Regions from separate parts of the Streptomyces sp. NPDC007872 genome, predicted to be linked through region 1. Evidence: riboswitches for the same ligand, from Rfam matches in the RefSeq annotation. Region 1 holds a riboswitch; each other region holds the start of a gene.

The links. A riboswitch is a leader RNA that binds a small molecule or an ion and turns the genes downstream of it on or off. The one in region 1 is predicted to bind cyclic di-AMP.
Positions count from the first base shown of each region.
Region 2: linked by a shared signal. The riboswitch ahead of ACFYNX_RS28170 (C40 family peptidase) and the one ahead of ACFYNX_RS31950 (M23 family metallopeptidase) in region 1 are both predicted to bind cyclic di-AMP.
Region 3: linked by a shared signal. The riboswitch ahead of ACFYNX_RS18655 (M23 family metallopeptidase) and the one ahead of ACFYNX_RS31950 (M23 family metallopeptidase) in region 1 are both predicted to bind cyclic di-AMP.
Region 4: linked by a shared signal. The riboswitch ahead of ACFYNX_RS12215 (transglycosylase SLT domain-containing protein) and the one ahead of ACFYNX_RS31950 (M23 family metallopeptidase) in region 1 are both predicted to bind cyclic di-AMP.

Region 1 is NZ_JBIAEA010000013.1:21,547-25,978, forward strand. Features, by position in the region: gene ACFYNX_RS31935 (GNAT family N-acetyltransferase) at 1-867, opposite strand, end outside; gene ACFYNX_RS31940 (HPr family phosphocarrier protein) at 1,042-1,323, shown strand; gene ACFYNX_RS31945 (GntR family transcriptional regulator) at 1,490-2,173, opposite strand; gene ACFYNX_RS31950 (M23 family metallopeptidase) at 2,386-3,156, opposite strand; cyclic di-AMP (ydaO/yuaA leader) riboswitch at 3,169-3,334, opposite strand; gene ACFYNX_RS31955 (M16 family metallopeptidase) at 3,623-4,432, opposite strand, start outside.
Region 2 is NZ_JBIAEA010000009.1:167,542-171,973, forward strand. Features, by position in the region: gene ACFYNX_RS28160 (ATP-dependent Clp protease proteolytic subunit) at 52-675, shown strand; gene ACFYNX_RS28165 (hypothetical protein) at 683-979, shown strand; cyclic di-AMP (ydaO/yuaA leader) riboswitch at 1,380-1,510, shown strand; gene ACFYNX_RS28170 (C40 family peptidase) at 1,514-1,990, shown strand; gene ACFYNX_RS28175 (ATP-binding protein) at 2,095-2,532, opposite strand; gene ACFYNX_RS28180 (8-amino-7-oxononanoate synthase) at 2,697-3,950, opposite strand; gene bioB (biotin synthase BioB) at 4,132-4,432, shown strand, end outside.
Region 3 is NZ_JBIAEA010000005.1:21,086-25,517, reverse strand. Features, by position in the region: gene ACFYNX_RS18665 (MerR family transcriptional regulator) at 1-598, shown strand, start outside; gene ACFYNX_RS18660 (PP2C family protein-serine/threonine phosphatase) at 769-1,953, shown strand; cyclic di-AMP (ydaO/yuaA leader) riboswitch at 2,263-2,413, shown strand; gene ACFYNX_RS18655 (M23 family metallopeptidase) at 2,425-3,570, shown strand; gene ACFYNX_RS18650 (aldo/keto reductase) at 3,658-4,432, shown strand, end outside.
Region 4 is NZ_JBIAEA010000003.1:387,387-391,818, reverse strand. Features, by position in the region: gene ACFYNX_RS12220 (phosphoribosyltransferase family protein) at 1-1,147, shown strand, start outside; gene ACFYNX_RS12215 (transglycosylase SLT domain-containing protein) at 1,144-2,067, opposite strand; cyclic di-AMP (ydaO/yuaA leader) riboswitch at 2,073-2,256, opposite strand; gene ACFYNX_RS12210 (hypothetical protein) at 2,630-3,283, shown strand; gene ACFYNX_RS12205 (phosphocholine-specific phospholipase C) at 3,335-4,432, opposite strand, start outside.

The DNA.
Region 1 (4,432 bases):
GTACGCGGGGACGCCGTCGAGCTCGACCGGACCGCCGTCACCGTCACCGTCGCCGGTTTCGGGGAGCGCCGCGTTCACCGCGTACACGCGTCCGGTGAAGCCCGCGCCGAGGAGGTTGCGCAGGACGGTCCGGCCGACGCCGCCGGGTGCGCGGCCGGCGCCGACCACGGCGACGGAGGCGGGGGTGAGCAGCCGCTGTACGGAGCGGGCCTCGGCGCGCTGCTCGCGGGCGCGCTGGACGGCGAGGGAGCGGTCGGTGGGTTCGAGGTCGAGGTGGAGCCGTACGGAGCCGTCCTCGAAGCTGCGCTTCTGGGTGTAGCCCGCGTCGGTGAAGACCTTGATCATCTTGGTGTTGGCGGGGAGCACCTCGGCGGCGAAGCGCCGGATGCCCCGCTCGCGGGCGACCGCCGCGATGTGTTCGAGCAGGGCGGAGGCGACGCCCCGCCCCTGGTGCGCGTCCTGGACGAGGAAGGCGACCTCGGCCTCGTCGGCCGGGGCGGAGGCGGGCAGTCCGCGGTCGTCGATGCGGTCGTAGCGGACGGTGGCGATGAACTCGCCCTCGACGGTCGCCGCGAGCCCCACCCGGTTCACGAAGTCGTGGTGGGTGAAGCGGTGCACGTCCTTGGCGGAGAGGCGCGGGTAGGGGGCGAAGAAGCGGTAGTACTTCGACTCGTCCGAGACCTGCTCGTAGAAGCTGACGAGCCGGTCGGCGTCGTCGGCGGTGATGGGTCTGATGCGCGCGGTGCCGCCGTCGCGGAGCACCACGTCCGCCTCCCAGTGGTCGGGATAGGCGTGCTCCGGTGGTGCCGGCCGTGCCGGCGTGGCTCCCGGTCCCGCCGCTTCCGGCTGCTCCGACGCGCTCTGCATGGGGTCAGCCTACGGGGGCGGCGCGCCCGGGGCACCGGTCGCGCGGCGGGGACGGGCGTTGCAAGGTGGGAGGGCCGAAGGGCGGTCCGGTCCGGGCCGGAGGTCGGCGTGAGCACCTCGCATCGCGTGAGAGACTGGTCTAGACAACCCGCTTGAGACTTGAAGGGCAACACCATGGCTGAGCGCCGCGTCAACGTCGGCTGGGCCGAGGGCCTGCACGCCCGCCCCGCGTCCATCTTCGTCCGTGCCGCCACGGCTTCCGGCGTTCCGGTGACGATCGCCAAGTCCGACGGCACCCCCGTGAACGCCGCCTCCATGCTCGCGGTGCTCGGCCTGGGCGCGCAGGGCGGCGAGGAGATCGTGCTCGCGTCGGACGCCGAGGGCGCCGAGGCCGCCCTGGACCGTCTGGCGAAGCTGGTCGCCGAGGGCCTGGACGAGCTCCCCGAGACCGTTTGACCCCTCGCGGTTCCCGCACTTCGAAAGGCCGCGGCCGCCGGAATTCCGGCGGCCGCGGCCTTTTTCTTTTCCGCTCCCCCGCCGCTCCCGATTTCGGGCGGCGCGAAGTTTCCGGGCAGCACGAAAAGCCCCGTGGGATTTCTATTCTTTGTATACGGCGCGCGTGTTAATTCCGGGCACTCGCCGTGTTGACGACGTGTTGCGAAACCCTCACACGCCCCCGGTCCGGCCTCTTGAGCCGGTGCAGCGACATCGAGCGCTCCGCGTGCAGCGCGGTGAGGGCCCTCGCCCGCTCGGCGTCCCCGCGCGCCACGGCGTCCACGATCGCGCCGTGCTCGGCCCAGGCCTCCACCGGCCGCTCGGGCTGCTCGACGGCGTACATCCAGGCGATCTTGTGCCGCAGTTGGGTGAGCAGCGCCGTCAGCGGCGGGCTGCCGGAGGCCTGTGCGAGCGTCTCGTGGAACCAGCCGCCGAGGGAGCGCAGGTCCTCGCCCTGGCCGCGCCTGGCCCGCTCCTGCCCCAGCCTGACCAGGCCGCGCAGCACCTTGAGGTGGGCGTCGGTGCGCCGCTGGGCGGCCCGCGCGGCCCCCAGCGGTTCGAGCAGCGCCCGCATGTCGAGCAGGTCGGCCGCCTCCTGCTCGGTGGGCTCGGCGACGTGCGCGCCCGCGTGGCGGCGGGTGAGGACGAAGCCCTCGGACTCCAGGGTGCGCAGCGCCTCGCGGACCGGGACGCGGGAGACCCCGTACCGGCGGGCGAGCTGCTCCTCGGTCAGCCGGCCGCCCCGCTCGAAGACTCCGGTGACGATGTCGTCCCGGATCGCCGTGCATACCGAATGCGCGGGAATGCGCATGTCCGACCTCCGCCTTGGTCGCGCGAGTCAATTCGAGCGGCGCCTGTTCTGCGCCTGATCCGCGACTCTATTGCAGTACGCCGGAATTTCCGATGCCCCCATGGAATCCATGGCCACCTTTTGGCCGACGGGGGGACGACGAAAGCCCCGGCTCAGCACGAGCCGGGGCTTTTGCGACGCGGGACCCCCGCGGCCGGGGGCGGCGGCGTGGGTCAGACGGTGACGCCGCGGGCGCGGAGGTAGGCGACCGGGTCGATGTCGGAGCCGTACTCGACGCCCGTGCGCGCCTCGAAGTGGAGGTGCGGACCGGTCGAGTTCCCGGTCGAGCCCGAGATGCCGATCTGCTGGCCCGGCTCGACGGTCTGGCCGACGTACACCCCGATGGACGAGAGGTGACCGTACTGGGTGTACGTGCCGTCGTGCATCCGGATGACGATGTTGTTGCCGTACGCGCCGCCCCAGCCGGCCTCGACGACGGTGCCGGAGCCGACGGAGACGACCCGGCTGCCGTAGGCGGCGTGGAAGTCGACGCCGGAGTGGCTGCCGGAGGACCAGAGCGAGCCACCGGTCTGGTAGCCGGTGGACACGTACGAGCCGGAGACGGGGAGCTGGAAGGAGTTCAGGCGGCGGCGCTCGGCCTCGCGGGCGGCGCGGGCCCGCTCCTCGCGGATCTCCTTGGCGCGGGCCTCGGCCTTGCGCTTCGCCTCGGCCCGGGCCTTCTGCAGGGCGGCGGCCTCGAAGGCCTCCCGGTCCTGGGCGTCGGCCTGGGCGTTGAGCCGGTCGACGAGGGAGTCCTCGGTGATCACCTTGGTGAGACCGGTGTCCTCGGGGGAGCGGTTGTCCGTGTCGGCGGCGAGCGCCGGGGAGGCCAGGGTTCCGATGACGCCGGTGGTGGCGAGCGTCGCCACGCCCGCGATGCCCGCGCCGCGGCGCGCCATCCGGCTCGAACCACGATGCTTCCCGGTGGCACGGGTGAACGCCATGAAGACGTTGTTCCTTTCCTTCCTTCTCGCCTACCGGGTTAGCTGACGGGTTCGGAGCAGGAAGGTCTCCTACGGGCCCCTCCGCGCGAGGCGAAGGCGTCCGATTCACCCCAGGGACTGTGTGTGGGTCCCCGGCTCCCCAGGCTCGCGCCTGACGGGGACTCGGCGATGACTGTCCGGTGCCGCGGGTGCGGCGGGTGCAACTGGCGGACAGCCGCACCGACGCTATGCGGACCGCCAGTCGATCACCAACCGAACATGACCTTTTGTAAGGCATGCCACAGGCCAGATGATCACTCTTATTACCAATACGGACAATTCACAGGGATGCTTCCCGTCCGACTCGCGTACGGCTTCCCGCGCAGCTCTCGCACGACTTCTCGCGCGGCTCTCGTGCGAACGGGCGGAGGACCCCGACGATCCGTCACGTCGGGGTCCTCCGTGGAGCCGGCCGGGCAGGGCCCGATCAGCCGGTGACGACGGTCACTTCACCGATGCCGAGCGCCCGCACCGGCTCCGCGATCTGCGCCGCGTCGCCCACCAGGACCGTGACGAGCCGGTCCACCGGGAAGGCGCTGACCACGGCCGCGGTCGCCTCGACGGTGCCGGTCTCGGCCAGGCGCGCGTACAACTGGGCCTGGAAGTCGTCCGGGAGGTGCTGCTCCACCTGGTCGGCGAGCGTCCCGGCGACGGAGGCGGCCGTCTCGTACTTGAGCGGCGCCACCCCCACCAGGTTCTGCACGGCGGTCTCCCGCTCGGCGTCCGTGAGCCCCTCGGCGGCCAGGGTGCGCAGCACCTTCCACAGGTCGTCCAGGGCCGGGCCCGTGTTGGGGGTGTCGACGGAGCCGCTGATGGCGAGCATCGCGGCGCCGTTCCCCCCGGCGTCCGAGCGGAGCACCTGCCCGAAGGCCCGCACGCCGTACGTGTAGCCCTTCTCCTCGCGCAGGACCCGGTCCAGACGCGAGGTCAGGGTCCCGCCGAGGCAGTACGTGCCGAGGACCTGGGCCGGCCAGACGCGGGCGTGCCGGTCGGGACCGATCCGGCCGATGAGGAGCTGGGTCTGGACGGCGCCGGGGCGGTCCACGACGACGACCCGGCCGGTGTCGTCGGCGGTGATCGGCGGCATCGGCAGCGCCTCACCGGGCTCGCCGGTCCAGGCGCCCAGCGTCTCCGCGAGGACCTTCTCCAGGTCGACGCCGGTCAGGTCGCCGACGACCACGGCGGTGGCCGTGGCGGGTCGCACGTGCGCCTCGTAGAAGGCGCGGACCGCGGCGGC
Region 2 (4,432 bases), on a different contig from region 1:
ATCTTACGGCCTGTACGTCCTGTACATTTTTTACAGATGGAGGCGACCGCCATGGATGCTCGACACGTCCTGCCCGAGTTCACGGAGCGGACCGCCTTCGGGGCCCGGACCCTCGATCTGTACGCGAAGCTGATGGAGTCCCGGATCGTCTTCCTCGGCACCCGGATCGACGAGACCTCGTCCAACGACGTGATCAGCCAGCTCCTGTACCTGGAGTACGCGGCGCCCGACCGGGACGTCGCGCTCTACATCAACTCCCCCGGCGGCTCCGTCACCTCCATGACCGCGATCCACGACACGATCCGGACGCTCGCCTGCGACGTGGCCACCACCTGCCTGGGCCAGGCCGCCTCCACCGCCGCCGTCCTGCTCGCCGCCGGGACGCCGGGCAAGCGCACGATGCTCCCCGGCGCCCGGGTCACGCTCCGGCAGCCCGCCGTGGAGGAGCCCTTGCGGGGCCGGCCGGGCGACATGGCCATCCAGGCCCGCGAACTGCTCCGCCGGCGCGCCCTGATGGCCGGACTGCTCGCCGAGCACACCGGACGGAGCAGCGAGCGGGTCGACGCCGACCTCGACCGCCTCACGGTCCTGGACGCCCCGGCCGCCGTCGAGTACGGGCTCGTGGACCACGTGATCACGAGCCGGCGCGCCGCGGCCGGCGGCGCGGCACGGTGAGCGGGCCGTGGTTCCCGAGCTGCCGCCGCTGCCGGCCCTGACGCGGGCCGAGGGCGAGCTGGTCGACGCGTACCTCGCGGTCGTCGACCTCCTGGGGAGGATCAACCCATCCAGAAGTACGCATACCTATGGGGCCCTGAGGGCGGCTCAGGCCCTGGTGGGGCGTGCGGAGGAGCTGCGCGAGGCCCTGGCGCTCATGCACGCGCGGGGCGAGAGCGAGGTCCACGCGGACACCCTGGCGCGCGCCCTGCGGGTGTTGGACGGGGAGCGGCGGGCCGGCCGGGTCACGCTCCCCCGGGCCTGACGGAGTTGACATTCCGGCATGTCGTGTCGAGGGCCGGACGGCCGACAGCCGCACCGGAAGCACTCGTCCGTTCGATGGAGTCGACGAGTCGACATATGGCTCCGGCGAGTTGCGCACCGGGGGTACACATCCGGCCGAATCGGGCGCTCCCTTGCTGGTGCGGGGCCCGTGGGCCAAACCTCCGACGATCACGAAAGCATCCTGTCCACCCGAATGGATCAGTCGTGAGGACTCTCACATATCGCTGTTTCCACTCGGATTTCGACCAAGCTGTGGGGCAAGATCCCTGCCGACGACAAGCCCCCGCCATCCGAGGCGGGGCGGTCCGGGCGGACGCCGAGTCCTGCCGCCGTCCCGGACGCCTGGTCGACAGGATTGGATCGGCAGGAGTGGAGGACCCGAGCAGTACGGGCCGTACGCGCTGTTTCCGCAGCGGGGCCGGCCCTTGGGGTGAAGCCGCAGCCGCGGCCGGGCATCTTCGCCTGCCCGAACCCGACAGGTCATCCTTCACAGGCGGCTGACGAAGGGTTGCGCATGACTGCGCAGATGCACGTCCCGTCCCTGCTGTCCCGGGCCGGAGCCGTCTCGGCTCTCACCCTCGCCGCCGTCGGCGGCACGCTGCTCGCGCCGGGCACGGCACCGGAGGCCCAGGCGGTGACCTCACACGCGAACAAGGCGCTGAGCATCGCCGCCTCCAAGAAGGGGGCGCCGTACCGCTACGGGGCCGCGGGGCCCTCCCGGTTCGACTGCTCGGGCCTGACGCTCTACGCGTACAAGAAGGCGGGCAAGTCGCTGCCCCGCACCGCGCAGCAGCAGTACAACAAGACCCGGCACATCACGGCCGGCAGCAGGCAGAAGGGGGACCTGGTCTTCTTCCACTCCGGCGGGAAGGTCTACCACGTGGGCATCTACGCCGGGAGCGGCAAGATCTGGCACTCGCCCAAGACGGGCTCCTGGGTGAAGCTCGACAAGATCTGGTCCTCGAAGGTCTACTACGGACGCGTCCGGTGACCCCGCCCGGGCGCTGACCGGGCGCCGTGGAGGACGCCGGGGGGTGCGGTGGCGCCGCCGCACCCGAACCGCCGTCCCGGGGGGTCCCGGTCGCCGGACGGGCCCTAACAGCCCACCGGTGCGGCCGCCTTCCACGGCAGGACGATGCCGACCGTCTTGCCGCCGTCCGCGGTCGGGGTCACCGAGAGGCGACCGCCGGACTCCGCCGCCAGGGAGCGGATGATCACCATGCCGCGCCCGTTGTCCTGCTGGACCGCCGCCGGAAGGCGGCGGGGGCGGCGCGGATGGCTGTCCGTGACGCCGACGTGGAGCTGCTCGCCGCGGTCCAGGCGGACGTCCACCGTGAAGGTGGGCGACTGACCGAAGGTGTGCAGGACGGCGTTGGTGGCCAGTTCCGAGACGACCAGACGGACCGCGTCCGCCTGGTCGGAGAACTCGTCGAGCCCCCAGTCGGTGAGGACCTCCGCGACGAACCGCCGGGCGGTGGGGACCGAGGCGGGCTCGCTCGGCAGGGTGACGGATGCTTCCTGATGGTCTGCCATGGCGAACTCTGTCCCTTTCCCGCCGGGGCCGCTGCCCCGGATCTCGCACTGCGCGTCAGAGTCCCACCGATGCTGCCGCGCCGTACCGGGTTCCACCGGGAAAGGGCCCGTCTGTCGCCCGAAGCGGTGAACCGTACGACGTGTGAACGCCCCCGGCCCGTACGTCAGACGGCGGGCGCGGTCCGCAGGACCGTCTCCACGGCGCGGTCGATCTGCGCATCTGTCAGGTCGGCGCGTGCCGTGAGGCGCAGGCGCGAGACGCCGTCGGGGACGGACGGGGGCCGGAAGCAGCCGACCGCCAGGCCCTGTTCCCGGCAGTCCGCCGCCCAGCGCAGCGCCGCCTCCGGGGAGGGGGCGCGGACCGAGACCACGGCCGCGTCGGGCCGGGCCGCCGTCAGGCCGGCCGCGGTCAGCCGCTCGTACAGGCCGGTGGCGACGGCGCGGACCCGCCCGGCGAGCCCCGGTTCGGCCGCGATCAGGCGCAGGCTCGCGAGGGCGCCGCCGACGGCGGCCGGGGCGAGGCCGGTGTCGAAGATGAAGGTGCGGGCGGCGTTCACCAGGTGCTCGATGACCCGGGCCGGGCCGAGGACCGCGCCGCCCTGGCTGCCCAGGGACTTGGAGAGGGTCAGGGTGGCGACCACGTCCTCGTCGCCCGCTAGCCCGGCGCCGTGCGACGCGCCCCGGCCGCCGTCGCCGAGGACGCCGAAGCCGTGGGCGTCGTCCACGACGAGCCCGGCGCCGTGCGCGCGGCAGGCGGCGGCGAGTTCCGCGAGCGGGGCCCGGTCGCCGTCGACGGAGAAGACGGAGTCGCTGACGACGAGGGCCCGGCGCCCGGGGTGGGCCTCCAGCGTCTTGCGTACGGCCTCGGGGTCGGCGTGCGGGACGACGGCGGTCTCGGCGCGCGCCAGGCGGCAGCCGTCCACCAGGGAGGCGTGGTTGGCGGCGTCCGAGACGATCAGGGAGTCCCGGCCGCCGAGCGCGGTGAGCACGGCGAGGTTGGCGGCGTAGCCGGAGGAGAAGACGAGGGCCGCCTCGAAGCCGCAGAAGGCGGCGAGTTCGCGCTCCAGGTCGGTGTGGAGCAGGGTGGTGCCGGTGACGAGCCGGGAGCCGGTGGCGCCGGCGCCCCAGCGCCGGGCCGCCCCGGCCGCCGCCCCGGTGACCTCGGGCCTGCGGGTGAGGCCCAGGTAGTCGTTGCCCGCCAGGTCGAGGAGGTCCGACTCGGCCGCCCGGGGCCGCAGCGTGCGGACGAGGCCGGCGTCGGCCCGGCGGCGCGCCTCGGCGTCGGTCCAGTCGAAGGCGGTGCGGCGCGGAGCCGCGGCCGCCCGCGCGTCGTCGGCCCGTGCGTCGGCGGCCTGTGTGTCGTCCGCCCGCCCGTCCGCCCGTCCGTCGGCGGCCTGTGCGTCGTCGGCCTGTGGCATGCGGGATCCTCCGTCGGCGCCCTCGCCGGCCGGTCGGCCGTCGGCGGCTTTTGTAGGCAGCGCACAGACCCTAACCGCAGGAGAACGGGATCGTGGTGTGGTCATCCACACACCCCGAACGGCGCCGTTTGTTCGGATCCTCCTTGGCCCGGGGGCGGGCGGTAGGCAAGGATCAGCGGTTATGGACCTGCTGAACACGCTGGTGGAGAAGGGGCTGCGGCGCGAGCCGCCGACCCGTGAAGAAGCGCTCGCCGTCCTGGCGACCTCCGACGACGAACTGCTCGATGTGGTGGCCGCGGCCGGCAAGGTGCGCCGTCGGTGGTTCGGGCGGCGGGTGAAGCTCAACTACCTGGTCAACCTCAAGTCCGGCCTGTGCCCCGAGGACTGCTCGTACTGCTCGCAGCGGCTCGGCTCCAAGGCGGAGATCCTCAAGTACACCTGGCTGAAGCCGGACGAGGCGTCGCAGGCCGCCGCGGCGGGCG
Region 3 (4,432 bases), on a different contig from region 1:
GCTGCAGCGGATCCTGCTGCTGCGCGAGCTGGGGCTCTCGCTGCCCGCCATCGCCGAGGTCCTCGCGGGTCAGCGGGACACCACCGCCGCCCTGCGCACCCATCTCGCCCTCCTGGAGCAGGAGCGCGAGCGCATCGGACGTCAGATCATGTCGGTGCGGACCACTCTCCAGAAGACCGAGGACGGAGAGGAACTCATGGCAGACGAGATGTTCGACGGTTTCGACCACACGAAGTACGAGGAGGAGGTCACCCACCGCTGGGGCCGCGAGGCGTACGAGCAGGGCGACCGGTGGTGGCGCTCGCTGGACGGGGAGCAGAAGCGGGCGTTCGTCGAGGAGCAGGCGGGCATCACCCGTGACTTCGGGAAGGCGGCGCGGGACGGCCTGGCCGCCGACAGCGACGAGGTGCAGGCCCTCGCGCGGCGGCAGGTCGCCTGGCTGTCGACCACCACGGCGCCGACCAAGGAGTACGTGATCGGTCTCGGCCGGATGTACGTCGACGACCCCCGCTTCACCAAGAACTACGACCGGTACGGCGAGGGGACCGCGGTCCTCGTCCGGGACGCGCTGGCGGTCTACGCCGAGCGGAACATGTAGGTGCCGTTCCCCGGGCCCCCGGCCCCACCCCTCTACGCCGGCCCCCCGTACACCGGTCGGCCGTGCGGAGTCGCCGTCCGCCGGGGTGGCGGCCACTCTGGAAGGGCGCGGTACGGGCCGCGGGCGGGCGGACCGGCGGGAGAGAACAGGTGGGGCACCCCCTAGGAGCGGTGGGTCGCGGGAGGCGGGGCGGTGAGGGCCGTCCCGGGTACCGGGGCGCCCGGCGGTTCATCCGCGCGCTGCCGCCGCTGATCATCGTGGGCGGCGTCCTCTTCGACGTGACGACCCCCGCCCCGTACACCGCCTCCCCGATGCTCGCCGCCGCCCCGCTGGTCGCCGCGCCCTTCTTCTCCCTGCTCACGACCCTCCTCACCGGGATCGCCGCCGTCCTCGCCTCGGTCGGCCTCTACCTCTTCAGCGACGACGTCACCCGCGCCCCGGCGGTCGCCGAGACCCTGACCGTGTTCACCGTCTCCGGGCTCGCCCTCCTCATCAACCGGGTGGTGCGCCGCAGCGGCGAGCGGCTCGCCTCGGCGCGGGTCATCGCGGAGACCGCGCAGAAGGCGGTGCTGCCGACGCCCGCCGAGCGGATCGGCGGGCTGCGGTGCGCGGCCCGTTACGAGGCGGCGCAGGCGGACGCGTTCATCGGCGGCGACCTCTTCGCCGTGCAGGACACCCCGCACGGGGTGCGGCTCGTGGTCGGGGACGTACGGGGCAAGGGCCTCGAAGCGGTCGAGGCGGTCGCCGTCGTCATCGGGGCCTTCCGGGAGGCGGCCGAGCAGGAGCGGACCCTGGAGGGCGTGGCGGAGCGGCTCGAACGGGCGCTGGACCGGGAGGGCACCCGCCGGGACAGCCTCGACGCCGTCGAGGGGTTCACCACCGCCGTCCTGGCCGAGATCCCGCGCTCCGACGGCAGCGGCACCTTCGACGGCTTCGTACGGGTCGTCAACCGGGGGCACCCGCCCCCGCTGGTGCTGCACGGGGACGGCCGGGTCGAGCCGGTCGATCCGAGCCGGCCGGCGCTGCCCCTGGGCATGGGGGACCTCGCGTCGTGGCCGGACCGCGCCGAGGCCCGGCCGTACCCGCCGGGCACGACGCTGCTCTTCTACACCGACGGCCTCTCGGAGGCGCGGAACGCGCAGGGCGTCTTCTACGACCCGGCGGAGCGGCTGGCCGGGCGGATCTTCCCCGGACCCGAGGAGGTGCTCGACGCGCTCGTGGACGACGTACGGCTCCACACGGGCGGCGGGGCGACGGACGACATGGCGCTGCTCGCGCTGAGCCGCCCGGCGGCGGGGCAGCCGGAGCGGCGCCGGACGATGCCGGTGGTCCCGCCCGGGAGGCCCCACCACTGACCGCCCCGCACCCCCGCCACGACCGCCCGCGGGCCCCGCCACTGACCGCACGCGGGCCCCGTCACGACCGCCCCGTACCCCCCGTCACCACGGGTAGTCGGAAGGTCTCCCTGCGATAACAATTGACGTACCGTCAGGTTGCGGGGGTTTTGCCATCCTCGGAGCCCGTCCCGCTGAAGGGGGGTCAAGTCGGACCATTCCCTGTCAATTCACTGAATGATCAAGGGGAACGGCTTGGAAACGGGACCCCCTGTCTATTAACGTTCGATAACGCAGCGCGGTCGTCCCAGCCGTCGCAAGAGACGGCACCGTGCGCATGCGCCGAATCCCGAAAGGGAACCGGGGAACCACCATTTGGGGTGAATCGAGCCCTTCGCACCCACCCGTGCGACCGGGCCCGTAGGAGACCTTCCTGCTCCGAACCCGTCAGCTAACCCGGTAGGCGAGAAGGAAGGAAAGGAGCGCGCCTCCGTGGCGTCCAACACCCCTGCCCCCGAAGCCCCCTTCGATGCCTTCGGCGGCGGTGCGGCTCCCTCCGTCCCGGACACCGAGTGGAACCCCACCGAGGACTCCCTCCGCTCCCAGAACCGCTCCGGCGGCCGGCACCGGGTCGTCAAGCAGCGCTCCAACTTCGCCCGTTCCTCCACCGTCCTCGGCGTCGGCGTCATCGCGGCCGTCGGTGCGGGCGGCCTCGCCACCGCGCAGGACAAGCCGCCGGTGGCCATATCGCTCCCGGACCTTCCGGACCTGAACCTGCCCGACGCCCACGACCTCCCCGGCGTCGGCGCGCTCCTGCCCGACCGGGAGGAGCGGGAGACGGTCCCCGCGGACCGCGCCAACCCGAACCCGCTGACCTCCGCCACGTACACCACCGAGACCGACGACCGGGCCGCGCGGACCGGGCAGGTCACGCGGGCGAGCCTGACGACCGCGGACGCCCCGGGCACCGCCGACGCCGGCGAGGCCCTGCGCGCCCGCATCCTCCAGCAGGCCGAGCAGCAGCAGGCCTCCGCCGACGCCGCCGAGAAGGCCGCGGCGGAGAAGGCGGCCGCCGAGAAGGCCGCCGCCGAGGCGAAGGCCAAGGCCGACGCCGCGGAGAAGGCCGCTGCCGAGGCCAAGGCACAGGCCAAGGCGAAGGCCGAGGCGGAGGCCAAGGCCAAGGCGGAGGCGGAAGCCCGCGCGAAGGCCGAGGCCGAGCGCCTCGCCGCGCTCGCGGCCAGCTACTCGATGCCCCTCTCCTCGTACACGCTCACCGCCACCTACATGCAGTCCGGCTCGATGTGGTCCTCCGGCTACCACACCGGCCTCGACTTCGCGGCCCCCACCGGCACCCCGCTCAAGGCGGTCCACGGCGCCACGGTGAAGTCGGCGGGCTGGTCCGGCTCCTACGGCTACCGGATCGTCCTGGAGCTGGAGGACGGCACCGAGGTCTGGTACTGCCACCTCTCCTCCATGACGGTCTCCGCGGGCCAGACCGTGGGCACCGGCGAGACGATCGGCCGCGTCGGCGCCACCGGGAACGTCTCCGGCGCCCACCTCCACCTGGAGGTCCACCCCGGCGGCGGCGACGGCGTCGACCCGGCGGCCTGGCTGCGCTCCAAGGGCCTGACGGTCTGACCCTCCCGGGAGCCGCCCGGGAACCGCACGAGAACCGCCCGGGAGTCGTGCGGAATAGGCCCGGCGGCGGAGACCGTTGATCACCCCATGACCTCTCTCCGTACGCTGGGCACGTCCGACCTCCACGTCTTCCCGCTCGCCCTCGGCGGCAACGTCTTCGGCTGGACCGCCGACGAGGCGCAGTCCTTCGCCGTCCTCGACGCCTACGCCGCCGCGGGCGGCAACTTCGTCGACTCCGCCGACGTCTACTCGGCCTGGGCCGAGGGCAACGAGGGCGGCGAGTCCGAGACCGTCATCGGCCGCTGGCTCGCCTCCCGCGGCAACCGCGACGACGTCGTCGTCGCCACCAAGGCCGGCGCCCACCCCCGGTTCAAGGGGCTCTCCGCCCCCACGATCAAGGCCGCCGCCGAGGAGTCCCTGCGCCGCCTCGGCACCGACCGCATCGACCTGTACTACACGCACTTCGACGACGAGTCCGTCCCCGTCGAGGAGATCGTCACCGCCCTCGACCAGTTGGTGAGGGACGGCAAGGTCCGGGCCGTCGCCGCCTCCAACATCTCCCCCGAGCGGCTCCGCGCCTCCCTGGACTTCGCCGAGGCCGAGGGCCTCGCCCGCTACGTGGCCCTCCAGCCGCACTACAACCTGGTCTCCCGCGAGACCTACGAGGGCCCGCTCCTGGAGACCGCCGAGCAGGCGGGGCTCGCCGCCGTCCCGTACTACGGCCTCGCCTCCGGCTTCCTCACCGGCAAGTACCGCCCCGGCACCAGCGTCGACAGCGCCCGCGCCGCCGGGGCCGGCAAGCACCTGGACACCGGGCGGGGCCGGGCCGTGCTCTCCGCGCTCGACGCGGTCGCCGGGGCGC
Region 4 (4,432 bases), on a different contig from region 1:
GCTGGGCGTGCCGCACCGGCCGGAGGTCGCGATGGGCGCGATCGGCGAGGGCGGGGTCCGGGTCCTCAACGAGCAGGTGCTCCACGAGGCCGGTGTGGACGCCCGCGCGCTGGCCGCCGCGGAGGAGCGCGAGCTGGCCGAACTGGAGCAGCGCGCCCGCCGCTACCGGGGCAGCCGCACGCCCGTGCCCCTCGAAGGACGGACGGTCCTCGTCGTCGACGACGGGCTCGCCACCGGCGCCACGGCCCTGGCGGCCTGCCGGGTGGTCCGTGCCCGGGGCGCGGCCCGGATCGTCCTCGCGGTGCCGGTCGCGCCGCCCCACTGGACGGCCCGGCTCGGCGGCGAGGCCGACGAGACCGTCGGCGTCGACACCCCGGACGGGTTCTACGCCGTCGGCCAGTTCTACCGGGACTTCCCGCAGACGCCGGACGACGAGGTGATCGCCTGCCTGGACCGGAGCCGGGCCGCGCGCGACCCCGTCGTCCGGGACGAGGACGTACGGATCCCGGTCGGGGGTGCCACGCTCGCGGGGAGGCTCGCCGTGCCCGAGGGGGCCGCCGGCCTCGTCCTGTTCGCCCACGGCAGCGGCAGCAGCCGCCACAGCCCCCGGAACCGGACGGTCGCCGCGGAGCTGAACCGGGCCGGTCTCGGGACCCTGCTGTTCGACCTCCTGAGCGAGGCCGAGGCGGCCGACCGGGCGCACGTCTTCGACACCCCGCTCCTCGCGGGAAGGCTCGCCGGGGCCACGGAACAACTGGCCGGGTGGCCCGGCGTCGCGGGACTCCCGCTCGGCTACTTCGGGGCGAGCACGGGAGCGGCGGCCGCGCTGTGGGCGGCGGGCGACCCCGCGTCCCCCGTCGCCGCCGTCGTCTCGCGCGGCGGCCGGCCCGACCTCGCGGCCGACCGGCTCGCCGGGGTGCGGGCCCCGACCCTCCTGGTGGTGGGCGGCGAGGACCCGCTGGTCCTGGACCTCAACCGGCGGGCCGGGGCGCTGCTGCGCTGCGAGAACCGGCTGGCCGTGGTGGAGGGCGCCGCCCACCTCTTCGAGGAGCCCGGCGCCCTGGAGGAGGTGGCGGAGCTCGCCACCTCCTGGTTCACCGCGCACTTCCGGGGCCGGGGCGCCCCGGAAGCGCCCGGTGCGGACTAGTACGCGCTGTCGACGTTGTCGATGGAGCCGTAGCGGTCGGCCGCGTAGTTGCAGGCGGCGGTGATGTTGGCGACCGGGTCGTACATGTCCATCGACGTGCCGGGCACGTGGTAGGCCAGGAAGGTCGGCTCGATGACCTGGAGCAGGCCCTTCGAGGGGGTGCCGTTGACGGCGTTGATGTCCCAGTTGTTGATGGCCAGCGGGTTCCCGGAGGACTCGCGCATGATGTTGCGGTGGATGCCCTCGTAGGAACCGGGGATGCCGTGCTGGGCCATGACGTCCAGCGACTGCCGGATCCAGCCGTCGAGGTTGTCGGCGTACTGGGTGGCGGCGGCCGGAGCGGCCTCGACCGGGGCGACCGGAGCGGCGGCGGGGGCCGGGGCGGCGGCGGAGGCCCCCGTGCCGGTGCCGGCGGACGGGGCGGCCGCGCGGCGCTCGGAGCGGTTCGCCCGGTCGGTCGAAGTGGACTTCTCCGCCTTCGCGGTGGCCTTCCGCTCCGCCTTTTCCTGCGTCTTCGGCTGCGCCGGGGCGGCCTTGGCGGTGCCCCGATGAATCGTCAGTTCCAGGCCCGGGTGGATGAGTGACGGATTGTCACCCACGGCGCTCTGGTTGGCTCGGTAAAGGCTCTTCCAGCCTCCCTGAATTCCCTTCTTGTGGGCGATCAGGGAAAGCGAGTCACCGCTCACGACGGTGTACGTGCGGGTGGCCTCCGGGGCGGCCGGAGCCTTGGCGGCGGCCGGGGCCGCGGGGGCGGTGAAGGCCTTGGCGGCGATCTCCGGGGCCGGGGCGGCGGTCGCGGCGCCGGCCGTGGCGGGGGCGATCAGGGGCAGGGACAGCGCGGCCCCACCCGTGCCGACCAGGGCAAGTCCACGAGAGATGTGGTTGCGGCGGGGGCGGCGGTGCTTACCGTGTGCAGGCATGACGGGATTCCTCTCCGGCGCCTACGAGGTGAGCTGTCGGGTTCGGACGGGAGATGTCCGGCCGCGCGCACGCGGCTGCACCCCGAGCCGTTCCGGATTCCGGACCGGCGTATTCGTGGGTCCCCCGCTCCTGCCGTCGGGTGAAAAGGGAGGTTTCCGAGCGGTGGCAGGATTAGGCGTTCCGCTCGAATGGGGGTGACCGTAGGCCAGTAATGCGGCGAATAACAAGAGGATCAGAGCGGCGGTCCCGGTAAATGGATCACCGAATTCGGGGAATTCAAGATCGGCCGGGCTCCGGAAGCGCCGAACTTCCTTGTGCGGTACGGGGTGGGGGAGGGCGGCGCCGTGCGGCGGGCCGCGCTGAGTGAGTCGCGTCACCCGATGAGTTATGTCCGAATATGCGACGTAATTCCATTGATGGGGAAATGAGGCGAAAATGTGGAGGTTGGGATCTCTGAGGGTGCAAAGAGCCGTTTCGAGTGCTTCTTGGGCACTCAAGGGCAAACCCGGCAAAGCCGACATCCTTCTCGAAGGATGGAGTGACCGACCCAGGAGCCGCCCGATGTCCCCCGCCCCCCAGCTCGTCCCCGACGCCCCGGACGCCCCCGACCTCCTCGACCGCGAGGCGGCCGCCCTCTACGAGAGCGCCGTCTGGCAGCGGATCGTCACCGACTGGCCCGCTCCCGCACCGCCGGCCCCCGCACCGCTCGCGCCCGCCCCCGCACCGCCGCCGGGCGAGGAGGGGAGCTGGCGGGACCTGCTCAGCGTGCCCGTGGAGCGGCTCGTGGCCGAGGCGCTCCACGCGCTCCCGGCGCCGGCCCCCGCCGAGCGCCGCCTCCCCGGCCGGATCGGAGCCGTCCTGCCGGACCGCCTCCACGTCTGGCGCCGCGTCGGCGGCGCCGAACTGCGCCCCTCGGTCCACCTCGGCTACGCGCGCCTCGTCCTGACCGAGTGGGGCTGGCAGAACGCCCCGTACAAGCTGCGCGACAGGCGGGGGGCCCGCTGTGTCTGCGGGGCGCTCCTCGCCGCCCACCGCCTCGGTCACGGCAGCGCGGACACCATGAACGAGGCGGCCGCCTGGATCATGACCGAGCTGCGGTCGCGGGGGTGGCGGGACCTCATCGGCCCGTGGAACCGGGCCCCCGGGCGCACGGCCGACGACGCCCTCGCCCTCCTCGACGCCACGATCCGCCGCGCCGCGCACGCCGGCCGCTGACGGTGCCGCCCGGGCGCGGGGATCCCCGTACCCCCCGCCCGGGCCCGGGGATCAGCCGCTGACGCTCGGGGCGCCGTTCTCGATGTGGCCGGTGTACCGGCGCGACCAGGTCCCGTCGGCGCCGGTGGTGACCGTGAAGTCGTACCAGCCCTTCTGGTAGGCCACGGCGTTGAAGAAGTCCTCGGTGCTGGAGTTCGCCGGCACCGTGTACGTCCACGGCCCGTCCGTCCGGTAGGCGTGGGAGCGGATCGTGAAGGTGACGGGTCCGCCGGAGGCGTTGGTCATCCTGAACCAGAGGGCCGTCTTCCCGGTCCCCGGCTCGGTCGCGAACCGGGCCGCCACCTCGACGTCCTTGCCCGCCTTGGAGGCGTCGCCGATGAACCGGCGCAGGAAGCGGTTGGGCCCCATCATCGAGATGTCGTACTTCCCGGACCCCGAGCCCGTGCCGATGTTGAAGAAGTCGGTGGCCGTGCCGCCGGGGTCCACGGTGTACTGCCAGGCGGCCGTGTCGCGGTGCTGGTGCGGGTGGATCGAGAAGTGCGCGGCCCGCCTGGCCTCCGCGCCCTGGTTCGTCATCGAGAACCAGGCCAGGATCTTGCCGCCGGAGCCGAACTCGAAGCGGTCCAGGTTGCCGTTCACCTGGTACGGCAGGGCGCGCGCCGGCCGGGTGCCGGACTCCTGCGCGGGCAGGGCGTTGTTCTGCGGGACCGGGTTCGGCAGCGGCTTGCAGGTGCTCTGGCCGATCACCTTCGCCGTGGACGGAAGCCCGGCGGGCACTCCGTACACCGGGCGGGCGAAGTCGAAGACACCGGTCAGGTCGCCCGTCACCCTCCGCCGCCAGGCGCTGATGTTCGGGCAGGCGGCCGGAGTGCCGAGGGCCGCCGTCCAGGTCTCCAGGAAGCGCAGCACGGAGGTGTGGTCGAAGACCTCGGAGCTCACCCAGCTGCCCCGGGTCCACGGGGACATGACGAGCATGGGGACGCGGAAGCCCAGGCCGATCGGCACGCCGTCGAGGTACTCGCCCGGTGTGCCCGGCGGGGCGACCGGCGGCGGCACGTGGTCGAAGAAGCCGTCGTTCTCGTCGTAGTTGAGGAACAGGACCGTCGAGTCGAACACCTCGGCGTCGGCGGCGAGCGCGCGGTAGACGAG